3 regions of the Marinobacter sp. M1C genome follow, and region 1 is predicted to be linked to each of the others. Evidence: predicted binding sites of a transcription regulator. Region 1 holds the regulator's gene; each other region holds the start of a gene.
What was found. The regulator FliA, encoded in region 1, starts transcription of late flagellar genes. The targets are predictions, from matches to a motif close to CTAAAGTTTNNNNNNNNNNNGCCGNTAA.

Region 1 (4,260 bases):
GCAGGATTTCTTCATCGCCATCAAACGACATGTTTGTTCCTCATTGCTCAGAAACCAAGACTGGACAACAGGTCATCCACGTCAACCTGACCAGACAACACGTCTTTGCGTTGTTCTGGCATTATTTGCGGACCCACACCCTGCTCAGCCGAAGGCTGATTGTCCTCCATCTGGTGCACGGTACCGGTCAACTGGTCTACGTGGCCGGCCATCACCACCAGGCTTACCAGGTTTTCTTCCACTTCACGCACAAGGGTGATGACATTTTGAATCACCTGACCTGTCAGATCTTGATAATCCTGAGCCAGCAAAATTTCTGAGAGGTTACCGTACAGTTTGCCGGCGTCAGTACTCAACGCCGCCAAAAACTGATCCATGCGGGCGTGCAACTCGCGGAATTCGGTCGGTGCCATCTCCCGCCGCCGCAGGCGCTGCCACTGCTGATGCAGATCTTGGGCTTCGCTTTGCAAATGACGGGTAACTGGCATGCTTTCTTCAACCAGATCCATGGTCCGATTCGCCGCTTGGCCAGTCATTTTCACTACGTATTCCAGGCGATCGGAGGCATCGGTCATTTTTGACAGAGCTTCTTTCTGTTCGGGGTTGCGCGGATCAATCTGAAAATTACGCATGGCTTCGTGCAGGCTGCGGGTTAGCCGCCCTACTTCGTGATACAGACCTTGATTTCGCACTTCTGCAAGATCGCTGATCATCGCCATAGCGCGGGGATAGTCGCCCGCGCGCACGCTGTCAACCAGCTGTTCGGACTGTTGCTTTAATTTTTCCGTCAGCTCTGGATCCAGGGCATGGCGCTCGCCTGTTGACTTGTTCATGGCTTGTATCCACTCCCCGGTTACTGAATTCGCTCAAAGATTTTTTCGATTTTTTCTTTGAGAACAGCGGCAGTGAACGGCTTTATAATGTAGCCGTTCACACCGGCCTGCGCCGCAGCGACAATCTGGTCGCGCTTGGCTTCAGCCGTCACCATCAGGATCGGCAGGGCTTTAAGCTGATCGTCGGCGCGAACATTTTTGAGCAGGTCAAAACCGGACATGCCAGGCATGTTCCAGTCGGTCACCAGGAAGTCGTACTTGCCGGTTTTCAGCATCGGCATTGCCGTGTTGCCATCGTCGGCTTCGTCGGTGTTGGTGAAGCCCAAGTCACGCAGCAGGTTTTTAATAATACGCCGCATCGTGGAAAAGTCGTCCACAATGAGAATTTTCATATTTTTGTCCAAGAGGACCTCCAATCGGTGGAATCTAGTCGAATCTCGTTGCGTCACTGCCTGCAACCCACGGGTTGCAAACGCTAGAATTATGTAGGGTCCGTTTTCCAGTCGGCTAACCGGCTGCGTAGGCGCAAGGCAGCCTGGCTGTGAATCTGGCTGACCCGGCTTTCGCTGACGTCCAGCACAGCGCCGATTTCCCTCAGGTTCAATTCTTCCCGGTAATACAGGCTTAGCACCAGTTTTTCACGTTCTGGCAGGGTTTCAATAGCCGCCGCCAAACTGTTACGGAAGGCGGACTCTGACACCCCGTGTAACGGGTTATCATCCGTCTCTGATTGTTCTATCGGCGGCTCGCCGGATTCATTGAGCTCATCGAGACTAAAAAGCCGACCACTGTTAGAGTCGGCCAAGGAGCTGTGGTACTCCGGCAGCGTCATATCCAGCTCAGCAGCCACTTCGACATCGTGGGCTTCGCGGCCTTCTCGGCCCTCTACAGCTTTGATGGCCTTGGAAATGCGCCGGGAGTTTCTGTGCACCGAACGCGGCACCCAGTCGCCTTTGCGGATTTCGTCCACCATAGCGCCGCGAATACGAATACCCGCGTAAGTTTCAAAGGTAGCACCTTTGCCCGTTGAATAACGTTGCGACGCCTCAAGCAAGCCGATCATACCGGCCTGCATCAGGTCTTCAAGTTGCACGCTAGAGGGCAATCGCGCCAGCAGATGAAGGGCAATCTTCTTGACCAGGGACGCGTGCTCTTCAATCAGCCGGGAAGCGTCTGAAGCACCCGACCGTTGATAGACTCCAAGATCTTTCGCCAATGTCATAAATCCGCTTTTTGTACGGGATGTGTTTTAAACTTCGATGAGCCGCTCTATAAAGAATTCGAGGTGACCCCGCGGCGATGATGGCAGCGGCCAACTGTCCACTTTTTCAGCAAGGGCCCTGATGGCCAGCGAGGCTTTTGCTTGCGGGTAAGCTTCCAACACCGCTTGCTGGCGCCGCACCGCTTTTTTGACGGCCTCGTCAAAGGGCACCATGCCTACATATTGTAACGCTACATCCAGAAAACGCTCGGTAACCCGGGTCAGTTTTTCATACAAAAGCCGGCCTTCTTGTTCTGTGTGCACCTGATTGGCCAGAATCCGGAAGCGGCTGGTGTCGTAATCGCGGTTCATCAACTTGATCAGGGCGTAGGCATCGGTAATCGAAGTAGGCTCGTCGCACACCACCAGCAGCAGTTCCTGGGATGCCCGCAAAAAACTGACCACCGATTCGGAAATGCCGGCGGCGGTATCCACAATCAGCACGTCAATCTGGTCGGCAAGGTCACTGAAAGCGTGAATCAAACCGGCGTGCTCCATAGCACTGAGCTGGGTCATGCGCTGGGTGCCTGATGAGGCCGGCACAATCTTGATACCGCCGGGACCATCTACCAGCACGTCACGCAAGTCGCAGTCACCATTGAGTACGTCTTGCAGATTGCGCTTGGTTTTCAGGCCTAACAGCACATCGATATTGGCAAGCCCCAGGTCGGCGTCCAACAGCACCACCCGACGGCCTTTTTGCGCCAGAGCAATGCCCAGGTTGACCGACACATTACTTTTGCCAACACCACCTTTACCGCCCGTGACCGCAATTACCTGAACCGGATGTGCTCTACTCATACTGATGATGGCCTCTTGCCATGTTTAACCGGGAACGGATGTTACCGCTGCCCCAATGTTCCTTACTGCCCGACTGCCCGCTTGCTGTGATGCTTTTACAACCGGCGCTTTCAGGAACCGGTGGCAACAGCCTGCTTCTGCCGCAAATCCTTCATTCGTTCTACACCGAGTTGCACCAGCGCAAGCGCTTTCGCCGGGTGCAAGTCTTGGGGTATTTTCTGGCCGTCGGTGTACCATGCCATCGGCAGGCTGGTTTCCATAACAAATCCCAACGCTTCGCCCAGAGTCAGAGCCTCGTCGATCTTGGTAATCACACAGCCGGCAAGGTTTGCCATCTTATAGCAATGCCATACGGATTTCATAATACGCGGCTGACTGGTGGCAGACACCACCAAATGTGTACGGATTTTATGATGGCTGCGGGCCAGCTCGGCCAACTGCTCCTGATAACCCCGATCGGTGCTGGTCAGCCCGGCGGTATCGATCAATACCAGATGACGGTCAGACAACTCATCCAGAATTTCATCCAGCGGATGGCTTTCATCAACCACCCGTACCGGCACGTTAAGAATACGGCCAAACACAAACAATTGCTCGTGCGCTGCAACCCGATAACGATCGGTGGTAATCAACGCCAGGGAGTCAGCGCCGTGGCGAAGCACGTAGCGTGCCGCCAATTTGCCGATGGTGGTGGTTTTGCCCGCTCCGGTAGGTCCCACAAGGGCAAACACACCGCCTTCATCCAGCCATTCCTGGCGCGGGGTACGGACACCGTTAACCAGCATTTTCAGAGACTGCTTCCAGCCATCCTCCAGGCGCCCGGACTGGTGACGGCGAGCGAGATTGTCAGACAGTTCGCGGCTTAGGCCGAACTCACCCAGACGTTCTGCCAGGCGCTGCTGAAGAGCCGTAACATTGGCGCCAACACTGGCGTCTTTTAAGGCGGCAGGCGCGGCCTGACCGCTCATCAGCTCGCGCAGACTGCTTATTTCAGAACGCATGGCCGCCAGCTCCCCGGCATAACCCGCAGGCTGACCGCTTTGCGCTGCCGCGTTTTGGCTACGCCCGTCAGCGCCGGCCGGCAAGGTTATGCCGCCCTCTGCAAACGGATCTGTGCTGGTCATGTCGGCAAAGCCATTGACGGTCTCAGCAATGGAACCGTAACCGGCCTGGCTGTCGGCACGCTGATCGCGCACGCCGCGGATGCGATCACGGGAGCGGCCAAGCTCGTCTTCCAGGTGGCGCTGCTGGTCTGCCTGCAGCTCTGCCAGATGGGTGCCGCTCGTAGCTGCCACCGCTTTGTCACCTAAGCGTTGGCGCGCCATGTTTTCGTCGTAATCGAGGGCCGTCACAATTTCAATGCCG
Region 2 (4,260 bases), 2.3 Mb from region 1:
TTGCCAAGGAAGTCGCAGCTGAAGGCGTGACTGTTAACGCATTATGCCCTGGCATTGTCGGAACTGGCATGTGGCGCGGGCCAGATGGCTTGTCAGCGGCCTGGGCCCAAGACGGCGAATCGGAAGAAGAGTCGTGGGAGCGTCACCAAAAAACACTGCTCCCACAGGGCGAAGCCCAAACGCCAGAAGACATGGGACAACTTGCGGTGTATTTAGCCAGCGCCGCCCACGTTACCGGTCAGGCCATTGCGGTGGATGGCGGATTTTCGCTGTAACGGAAAAACGCTTCCAGAATCACTCTATCTGAACACTCGCAAAACTGGCTTTTCACCCAATCACAAAACATCAAAAACGAAACCAGTTGGGCCCCTCTGCACCGGACCCCAACTGGCTAGACATTGAAGCGCCGCGTACTTTCGGCAATCACGTTGGCATGCTCGGCCAAACGTTGATTTTGCCTGCCAAGTTCAGCACCAATGGCGTGTGTTTCGACACTTTGACCGCGAATTTCTTCCATTTTTTGCGCAATGTCGTCTGTAGTAACGGAAATTTCCTCAACGGCGACAACAACCTGATCCATTTCCGAGTTCAAGGTAACAATCGACTGAGCCACTCCTCCCATAGCATCTGCAATCTGCGACGCATGGTGCTCGCCTTCTTTCGCGATTTTTAGCCCGTTATTAGCCAGCGTGTCCATACTAGTGGTTTGCATGTTGAGCTCGTCAATAATGCCGACAATGTTGGTGGTGGCAGCAACGGTTTTTTGCGCCAGGGTACGAACCTCGTCAGCCACCACTGAAAAACCACGCCCAGCATCACCCGCCCGCGCCGCTTCAATCGCAGCGTTTAACGCCAGCAGATTGGTTTGGTCAGCCAGACTGTTGATAACGCCAATAATGCCCGTGACTTTGGCGCTGGCCTGGGTAAGCAGTTTGACATGGCCATGGGTATCTTGAATCACGCCTGACAACAGGCGCACTGAGGTCACGCTGTCTTCAACCACCCGGGCCCCGGATTGCGCAGACTCGTTGGCGGCTTGGGTAGCAACACCGACCTGAGAGGTGCGTTCGGCCACGTCGTTCAGGGTGACGGATATTTGCTGACTGGCCGTGGCCGCCAAAATAGTTTGTGATTCAACTATTTCGTTGTTTTGCGTCAGTCGAACCATGGTTTTTTCAAGCTCGTGATGAACCTCGATCAGATCCCGCGTGCCTGCGATGGACTCTTTCATCAGCACGCCGATGTTGTCGATCATCTGATTCGTTGCTTTGCCCAGAGTGTTGAATTCGTCGTTTGGGTTATTGCCGAGTGACAGTTTCTTGGTTAAGTCGCCCTCTGACACCCGTGACAACAATTCAACCACCCGGTTGAGCTGGCTAACCAGAGCCCGCGAGGTAAGAAATAGCACCAGGACCAAAAAAGGCGCAAACAGTAAAATAGAACCAATGCTGACCATTTTGGCCGACACTTTGGCGTTTTCAGCGCTTAGCAGGGTGCGCGCAATAAGACCGGATTGCAGAGCCTCATTTTGCGTTATAACTTGCTGTTGAAGGTTGTCGCCAGCTTTTTCCGCGCTGTTTGAAGTGATGGCAATTTGCTGCAGAAGCACATCAGTCCGATCAAATACAGTACGGTACAGACTCGTAACTTCCCCAATCACGATGCTTTTCCAATCGTGCTTTTCAATAATATTTTCCAGCACCTCAATGGCTCGGTTTGAAACTTCCGACAGTGCGGGATCACGAGTATTAATGTACTTACTCGATGTGCTCTCGACTTCACTAACAGCCTCATCAATCAGGCTGAATGACAGTGACTGCAGTTCTGTCATAACAACAGCGAGTTCCTGGCGAATCCCGGTGGCGTCAGACAAGCCGAGTACGCTCATCTGCCGCAGCCATTCCCGACGCAGCGTTACATAACGCTCGGCTTCCGTATAGATGGATTCCGCAAAGCGGATAGTGCCTGGGTCGTTCAGCTGACTTGCCTGGCGTTGCAGTGCTTTGGCGTCTGATGTCAGCTCATTCAGCTTCGCCAGCGGCTCGCTCTGGTCGTCCCCGGAGAGCGTGTTGAGTTGTTTTTCAACCGCGTTCAATTTAGTAACAAGATTACTCGCGCTGGTTTCATAGCGTGATATCTGATAGACAGACTCATAAGAGGATGAAACAGCCTCTAATCCCCAGAAAATGGCCCCGGCGATAATGGTCAAGCCAGTCAGTGTTACGACGATGAGCATCCGGAACTTCTGGCGCCAGGACAAGTTGAACTTCACAGTGGAATCTCCAATGTTGTTATGGTTGTGGCGTATACAGGCAGGACATTTAACCTAGAGATCCAGCTCGGGTCAATACGGAAATGCCTGTTCTGTCAGCAACGTATCGGCATCGTGAAAGATAACTTTAGCTTCTCAGGCTTAAACGGCCACCCAACAAAAACGCCGAGGCTCTAAATGTGCTAAGGTGCCCCCCTGACGTGCGAGTTACCAAGCATTTTTCTTATGCCTTAGCCATCCGAGCGCTTCCCTCCGGCGTTTTCTCGACATCTCGCACTCAGATCAGTGGTCTGCCCACTCCTGACCCTCTGTCGCCTCCGACAGTTGCTGTCTACATCCTATTCCGCCATCGGTTAATCCGAATTTGGTGTGTCTCATTGCGAAACCTCGCGGATCGATCGTTACCGGTCAAAGCTGAGCCCTTTTTCGCTTCCAGTTGTCGCCCTGGCCGCTCTTGCCTGTGCTCGATACAACGTTCTAAACAGGAATTATTATGAGTTTTAAAATTGCCATTCTAGGTGCAGGCCCAAGCGGCTTGGCCCAATTACGTGCTTTTGAAGCCGCCCGCGACGCCGGTGCAGATATCCCCGAAATCGTATGCTACGAAAAACAGAGCGACTGGGGCGGTCTTTGGAACTACACCTGGCGCACCGGCCTGGACGCCTATGGCGAGCCCGTGCACAGCAGCATGTACCGCTATTTATGGTCAAACGGTCCCAAGGAATGTCTGGAGTTCGCGGATTACAGTTTCGAAGAACATTTCGGTCGTCCTATCCCGTCTTACCCGCCCCGCGCCGTGCTGCGCGACTACATTATGGGCCGTGTGGCCAAGAGCAATGTACGACAGTACATCCGCTTTAACACCGCGGTGCACTGGGTTGACCACAACGAAGCCACCGGCAAGTTCGCGGTTACGGTGCGGGACTTAAAGCAAGACGAACTGAGCACCGACGAGTTCGACCATGTCATCGTTGCTACCGGGCACTTTTCGACCCCTAATGTGCCCTATTTTGAAGGTCTGGAGCAGTTTCCCGGCCGTGTGCTGCACGCCCACGATTTCCGCGACGCTTGCGAGTTCAAAGGTAAAGATCTTTTGCTGATCGGCAGCAGCTATTCCGCAGAAGACATAGGCACGCAGTGCCACAAGTACGGCGCCAAATCGGTCACCTTCAGCTATCGCTCACAGCCCATGGGCTTCGAGTGGCCGGAGTCTTTCACCGAAGTGCCGTTGCTCACCGAAGTGATCGGCAAAACGGCCCATTTCAAGGATGGCACCAGCAAAAAAGTCGACGCGATCATTCTGTGTACCGGATACCAGCATCACTTCCCTTTCCTACCCAACGAACTGACGCTGACCACGCGCAACCGGATGTACCCGGAAGGTTTGTACAAGGGGATCGTTTCCTTAGCCAACCCGAAGCTTATATTCCTTGGCATGCAGGACCAGTACTACACCTTTAACATGTTCGACGCCCAGGCCTGGTATGCCCGTGATGTGATGCTCGGCCGCATAACACTGCCGGCAAGCGACGCCATGGCCGCTGATAGCCGTGAATGGGTCGCCCGCGAGCTGAAGCTCGCCAATCCCGTCGACGAGATCGATTTTCAGGCCGCCTACATACAGGATCTGCTTGAACCTACCGACTACCCGGCGTTCGATGTAACCGCCGTTGCCCATATTTTCAAGCAGTGGGAACACGACAAGGAGGCGGACATTCTTGGATACCGCAATAAGAGCTACCGCTCCACGCTGACGGGTACCCTGGCACCGGTGCACCATACGCCCTGGATGGATGCGATGGACGATTCTCTGGAAGCCTTCCTCAAGGTGAAGCAAGCCCAGCCAGAAAAGGAGACTGTATGAATCAACCAAGCCTGAGCCAGGCTCGGTCTCGTTTCACCTCCAGCAGCATACGCTGGGGTTTTATGTGGGCCATGTGGGCCGCCGTGCTCTGGGGTGCCTGGTACGTGCCAGGGTCCGCGGTCTG
Region 3 (4,260 bases), 1.4 Mb from region 1:
TTCTCACTTGCGGCAGCGGAAGCCTCTTGGCCTTGGTCTGCGATGCGCGTGATGGATGCGTTGAGCTCTTCGGTCACTGAGGTTTGCTCTTCAGAAGCCGTCGCAATTTGCATTGTCATCTGGCTAATGGACGTTATTGCATCAGCCACCCGGTTCAAAGCGTCCATAGCGTCCTGAGCTTTCTCCATGCTGACATTGGATACAGCCTTGGACGCGTTCATCCCAGCGACGGCATCATTAGCCCCCTTTTGCAGGCGCTCAATCATGCTGTTTATCTCTTTGGTGCTAGTCTGGGTTCTTTGAGCCAGGTTTCGCACCTCGTCCGCTACCACGGCAAATCCGCGGCCGGCGTCGCCCGCACGAGCCGCCTCTATTGCGGCGTTCAGTGCCAGCAAATTGGTTTGTTCTGCAATTCCCTGAATGACTTCAAGCACCGAGGTAATCGAGGTTACATCTTTGCCCAAATTGTTGATGACTTCGGCTGCAGCATTCACTTCTTGCGCCAGTTTTCGCACCGCATCCCTGGATTGGCCGACGGTTTCCAATGAAGCCCGGCTTTCCTTATCAGCCGTATTGGCCGCATCGGCTGTTTGCTGAGCATTCTGGGCGATTTCACCCGCGGCTGCAGACATTTCGTTGATGGCAGCTGCCACCATATCCACTTCGGCTTGCTGGCCTTCAACGCTCAACCGGCTTGCGCTGGCGGTCTTTTTCAATGCGACCACATTCGTTGCGAGGTCATCACTACCACTTAGAACATCGTGCACTACCACTTGAATATTTTCGATAAAGCTATTGAAGCTGCCCGCGAGTTCTCCGAATTCATCCTTGGCACTGGCATCCAGGCGCTGGGTTAAATCGGCCTCACCAGAACTGATGTCTGCCATTGCAGAGTTCAAACGCCGCACTGGGGCCATCAGTATTTTGATACACACGTGTAAAATGAACAGCGATACCAGTAGGCCGACGAGCGCGAGGATTATCCCGGTCATACGGGCACTTAGCATGGGAGCGTTGATTTTGTCGACGTTCACAAAAGTGCCCAAATACCAGTCAACGCCCCGCGCTTCTTTAATCGGGTGAAAAGCGACGCGCCACGCCACATCGCCTGATTCATAGAATTGACGATGCCCATCAAACTTGGGGGACACCCCAATCAGGCTTTTGATATTTTGCCCAATCAACTGACTGTCGGGATGGAACAGAACAACACCTGACGCGTTAACCAGGCCCGCATAGCCAGTCTTTGCCAGCGTTATGGTTTCAAGCATTTTACTGATAGCACTCAAGCTTATATCTGCGCCTGCCACACCACCGTTACTTCCACCGCTAACAGGAGCCAAAGCGGTAATGATGGTTTCGGTGCTCGTCGCGTCGCGATATGGCTCGGTAAACGAAGCCTTACCTTCCGCCATGCCTTTTTTGTACCAAGGGCGACCGCGGGGATCGAAGCCAGCCGGGAGTGTTGCTTGCGCAGCCGTTGACTCCATCAGCATGCGACCCTCTTTATTACCGATATACACATTGAAGAAACCACCAGCGGTCGAAACAGTTTGTAAAATGTTACGCCTCTGCTCATCACTCGGTGCGTTTCCAAGGCTTTCGGCCGCCGCCTCAATCATCACTAACCGAGTATTAAGCCACTCAGCGATACTGGACGTGTTCTGCACCACTGCGTCCGCAATCAGTGCGTCGATGTAGGTACTTGTTGTGCTCTTCAGCCGCATGTCGCCAACCATCGTAATAGCGCCCATAACAAGCACCAATAGTATGCCAAAGGTGACCAAGAGCTTTTGCCCGAAAGTTAGTTGCACAGTATGTCCTCGTCTTTTTGGAGGCGGCTTTTAAAAATAGGTACGTATAAAAATAAGTACGTAGAGTTTACTATCGGCTGGCATTGCGAAGTCTTGAGTAAATTCTTCGACTGATTAAAGACGAGCCATAGCAACAAAAAAGCCCCCTGATCCATGAAGGATTGCAGGGAGCTTTTTTGTTCAAGCCTTGAAGTACTCGAACGATTGGTGTCACCCTGTAGTGGTAAACTGAATTTGGTCACAACTTAAGAGACAAGTTGATATCTTGCCTCAGTTGCAGCGGGCGTACGCCTGCCACTAAAAGTATGAGGCCTGATTACGGTTGATCGTTGGTAACGATCCCAACCTTCGACCCCACTCGCAATTGACTCAGCGCCTACATGTTTACCTGATCTTGCAGTTGATTGATTCGCCGGCAGATGACCCTGTTCATTTCCAGCAACTGGTCGATCGTCATGTCTTCAATGCTCATGGCTTACAGACTCCGGCTGGCTTGTCTGTCGGGATGGCGCGGATCCACCAGGGATCTCAGCGACTTGTCCGCGAACCGCAATTTCCAGAGCTTTGGCGGTAAGTCAGCCACCTGGCTGGCCGGGTGTTGGCTGATGCTTTGCAGCACGTCCACCAGGTAGGTGCACGGATTCAGGTCGTACAGTTGAAACTGGCATAGCCGATGTCCTCCTGCTTGCAAAATTGCATGACTGATAAACCGCTGTCACGCTGCTTATCAACCAAGGACTGCCTCATCGGGATGGCAGGACGTCTTGGAATGAACGCTCACAGGCAACATGGTAAGCCAGCAGGTGCAGGAATGGTCTTCAACTCACGATTTTTATTCAGGGAACCGTAGACCGCCTGTTACGTATCCGGCTTTAACAGGTTTCCGTTGTTACCTTGGGCACAAGGGCTCGTCGATACTGCCGCTGACTGACGAGAAACAGGGCGGCGCTGACAACCAGCGAAGCGATCAAAGAGGCTGTAAAGGTCATCATGGGTGGCAGTTTACCCGCCGTCATAGCAAGCACAACAGTGAACGCCACGAGGCTCAGCATGCCCTTTTGGGCGATGGTGACGGTTGCCAGGCCAAGACTAACCAACGCACTGAGGCGGCCCGCCGTCATGACAAAACAGATGCTGAAAAACAATGTCGCTACAAGCGCGTGCAGCGTCGATAACGCCGCCGACTGGATAAACTCAACCGAGCGCTCCTGCAGCATGAAAAAGTAACCGGGGCCTAATATGATTGGCGTTCCTGCAATGATTCCACCCAGTCTTGGCCCCAGCTTATTTACGGCCAGAGAGACCCCGATCACCACCGATGCGGTGGCAATCAGTTTTATCACAATGACCCCAAGCATTAGTATTTCAGTGCCTTTTCCATCGCTTGCGCCGTTCCCAGTAATGCACTATCAGTGCCATTACGACCAACCAGCATCAGACCACTTGGCAAATCACCGGAGCGATGGTTAGGTAGCGTGATGGCGCACAGGTCCAGCAGATTAGCCACCGTTGGGTTGCGCAGAATCAGCAGGTTCAGGTGTGCATAATCTTCGTCAGTTTCGAGTTCGCTCAGTAGCGGCGGCTCAATAGCAACCGTGGGCGCAAGTAGTCCGTCGTAGGAAGCCAACCATTCATCGGCCTGCTTTTTGCGCACAGCGCGACGATGCAACAGCTCTAGATAATCTGCGGCACTGATGCCCGCCCCCCTTTCAATACGTGTGCGTACACGGGGGTCATATTCATCGCCATGCTGCTGCAACCAGTCGCGATGAATATGGTAACTTTCCGCTGCGGTAAAGCCGCCGCCTTCGAGCAGTTCGGGCAGCGCGTCCAACACGGGGGCTGGCGCTTCTACAATATAAGCACCGCAGTCGCGCAACCGCTGAAGGCTGCGAGAAAAGGCTTCAGAAATCGCCGGAGACACATCATCCAGCATGTAATTGGTCGGTACGACAAAGCGACGACCACGTAAGTCCACAGGCGCGCCCGCTTGCCAACGCTGACCAGCAAGAACCGCATCAATACGCGCGCAACACTCAACGCTGCGGGCAATCGGGCCAATGCTGTCCAGGCTGTCGGAGAGTGGAAATGAACCTTCACGAGGGATTCTTTGCTGGGAAGGCTTAAACCCAACCAGGCCACAAAAAGCCGCCGGAATTCGCACTGATCCACCGGTGTCGCTACCAATAGCTGCCACAGCCATACCGTGGGCCACCGCTGCAGCCGCTCCGGATGATGATCCACCGGATATCCGCCCCGGTGCCAGCGGGTTTGCCGGCGAACCATAGTGGGGATTGAGCCCGAGCCCTGAGTAGGCGAACTCCGTCATGTTGGTGTGGCCGGTAATAACTGCACCAGCCCGGCGCAGGCGGGAAACAATCAGCGCATCGCTCTGTGCCGGCTGATTCCACCACTTGGACCCCGAGTGAGTGACTTCATCAGCCAC

Region 2: a site for FliA is predicted at 2,376-2,403, ahead of MIH19_RS16665 (methyl-accepting chemotaxis protein). Genes of this name have one in related genera too.
Region 3: a site for FliA is predicted at 1,885-1,912, ahead of MIH19_RS21855 (methyl-accepting chemotaxis protein). Genes of this name have one in related genera too.

The regions. Positions count from the first base shown of each region.
Region 1 is NZ_CP092289.1:1,272,258-1,276,517, reverse strand. Features, by position in the region: gene MIH19_RS06230 (chemotaxis protein CheA) at 1-31, opposite strand, end outside; gene MIH19_RS06225 (protein phosphatase CheZ) at 48-833, opposite strand; gene cheY (chemotaxis response regulator CheY) at 854-1,237, opposite strand; gene MIH19_RS06215 (RNA polymerase sigma factor FliA) at 1,315-2,055, opposite strand; gene MIH19_RS06210 (MinD/ParA family protein) at 2,083-2,895, opposite strand; gene flhF (flagellar biosynthesis protein FlhF) at 3,006-4,260, opposite strand, start outside.
Region 2 is NZ_CP092289.1:3,544,117-3,548,376, forward strand. Features, by position in the region: gene MIH19_RS16660 (SDR family NAD(P)-dependent oxidoreductase) at 1-275, shown strand, start outside; gene MIH19_RS16665 (methyl-accepting chemotaxis protein) at 392-2,272, opposite strand; gene MIH19_RS16670 (NAD(P)/FAD-dependent oxidoreductase) at 2,766-4,136, shown strand; gene MIH19_RS16675 (DMT family transporter) at 4,133-4,260, shown strand, end outside.
Region 3 is NZ_CP092289.1:4,624,746-4,629,005, forward strand. Features, by position in the region: gene MIH19_RS21855 (methyl-accepting chemotaxis protein) at 1-1,814, opposite strand, end outside; partial or broken gene MIH19_RS21860 (IS66 family transposase) at 2,276-2,460, opposite strand; gene MIH19_RS21865 (hypothetical protein) at 2,687-3,172, opposite strand; gene MIH19_RS21870 (amidase) at 3,172-4,260, opposite strand, start outside.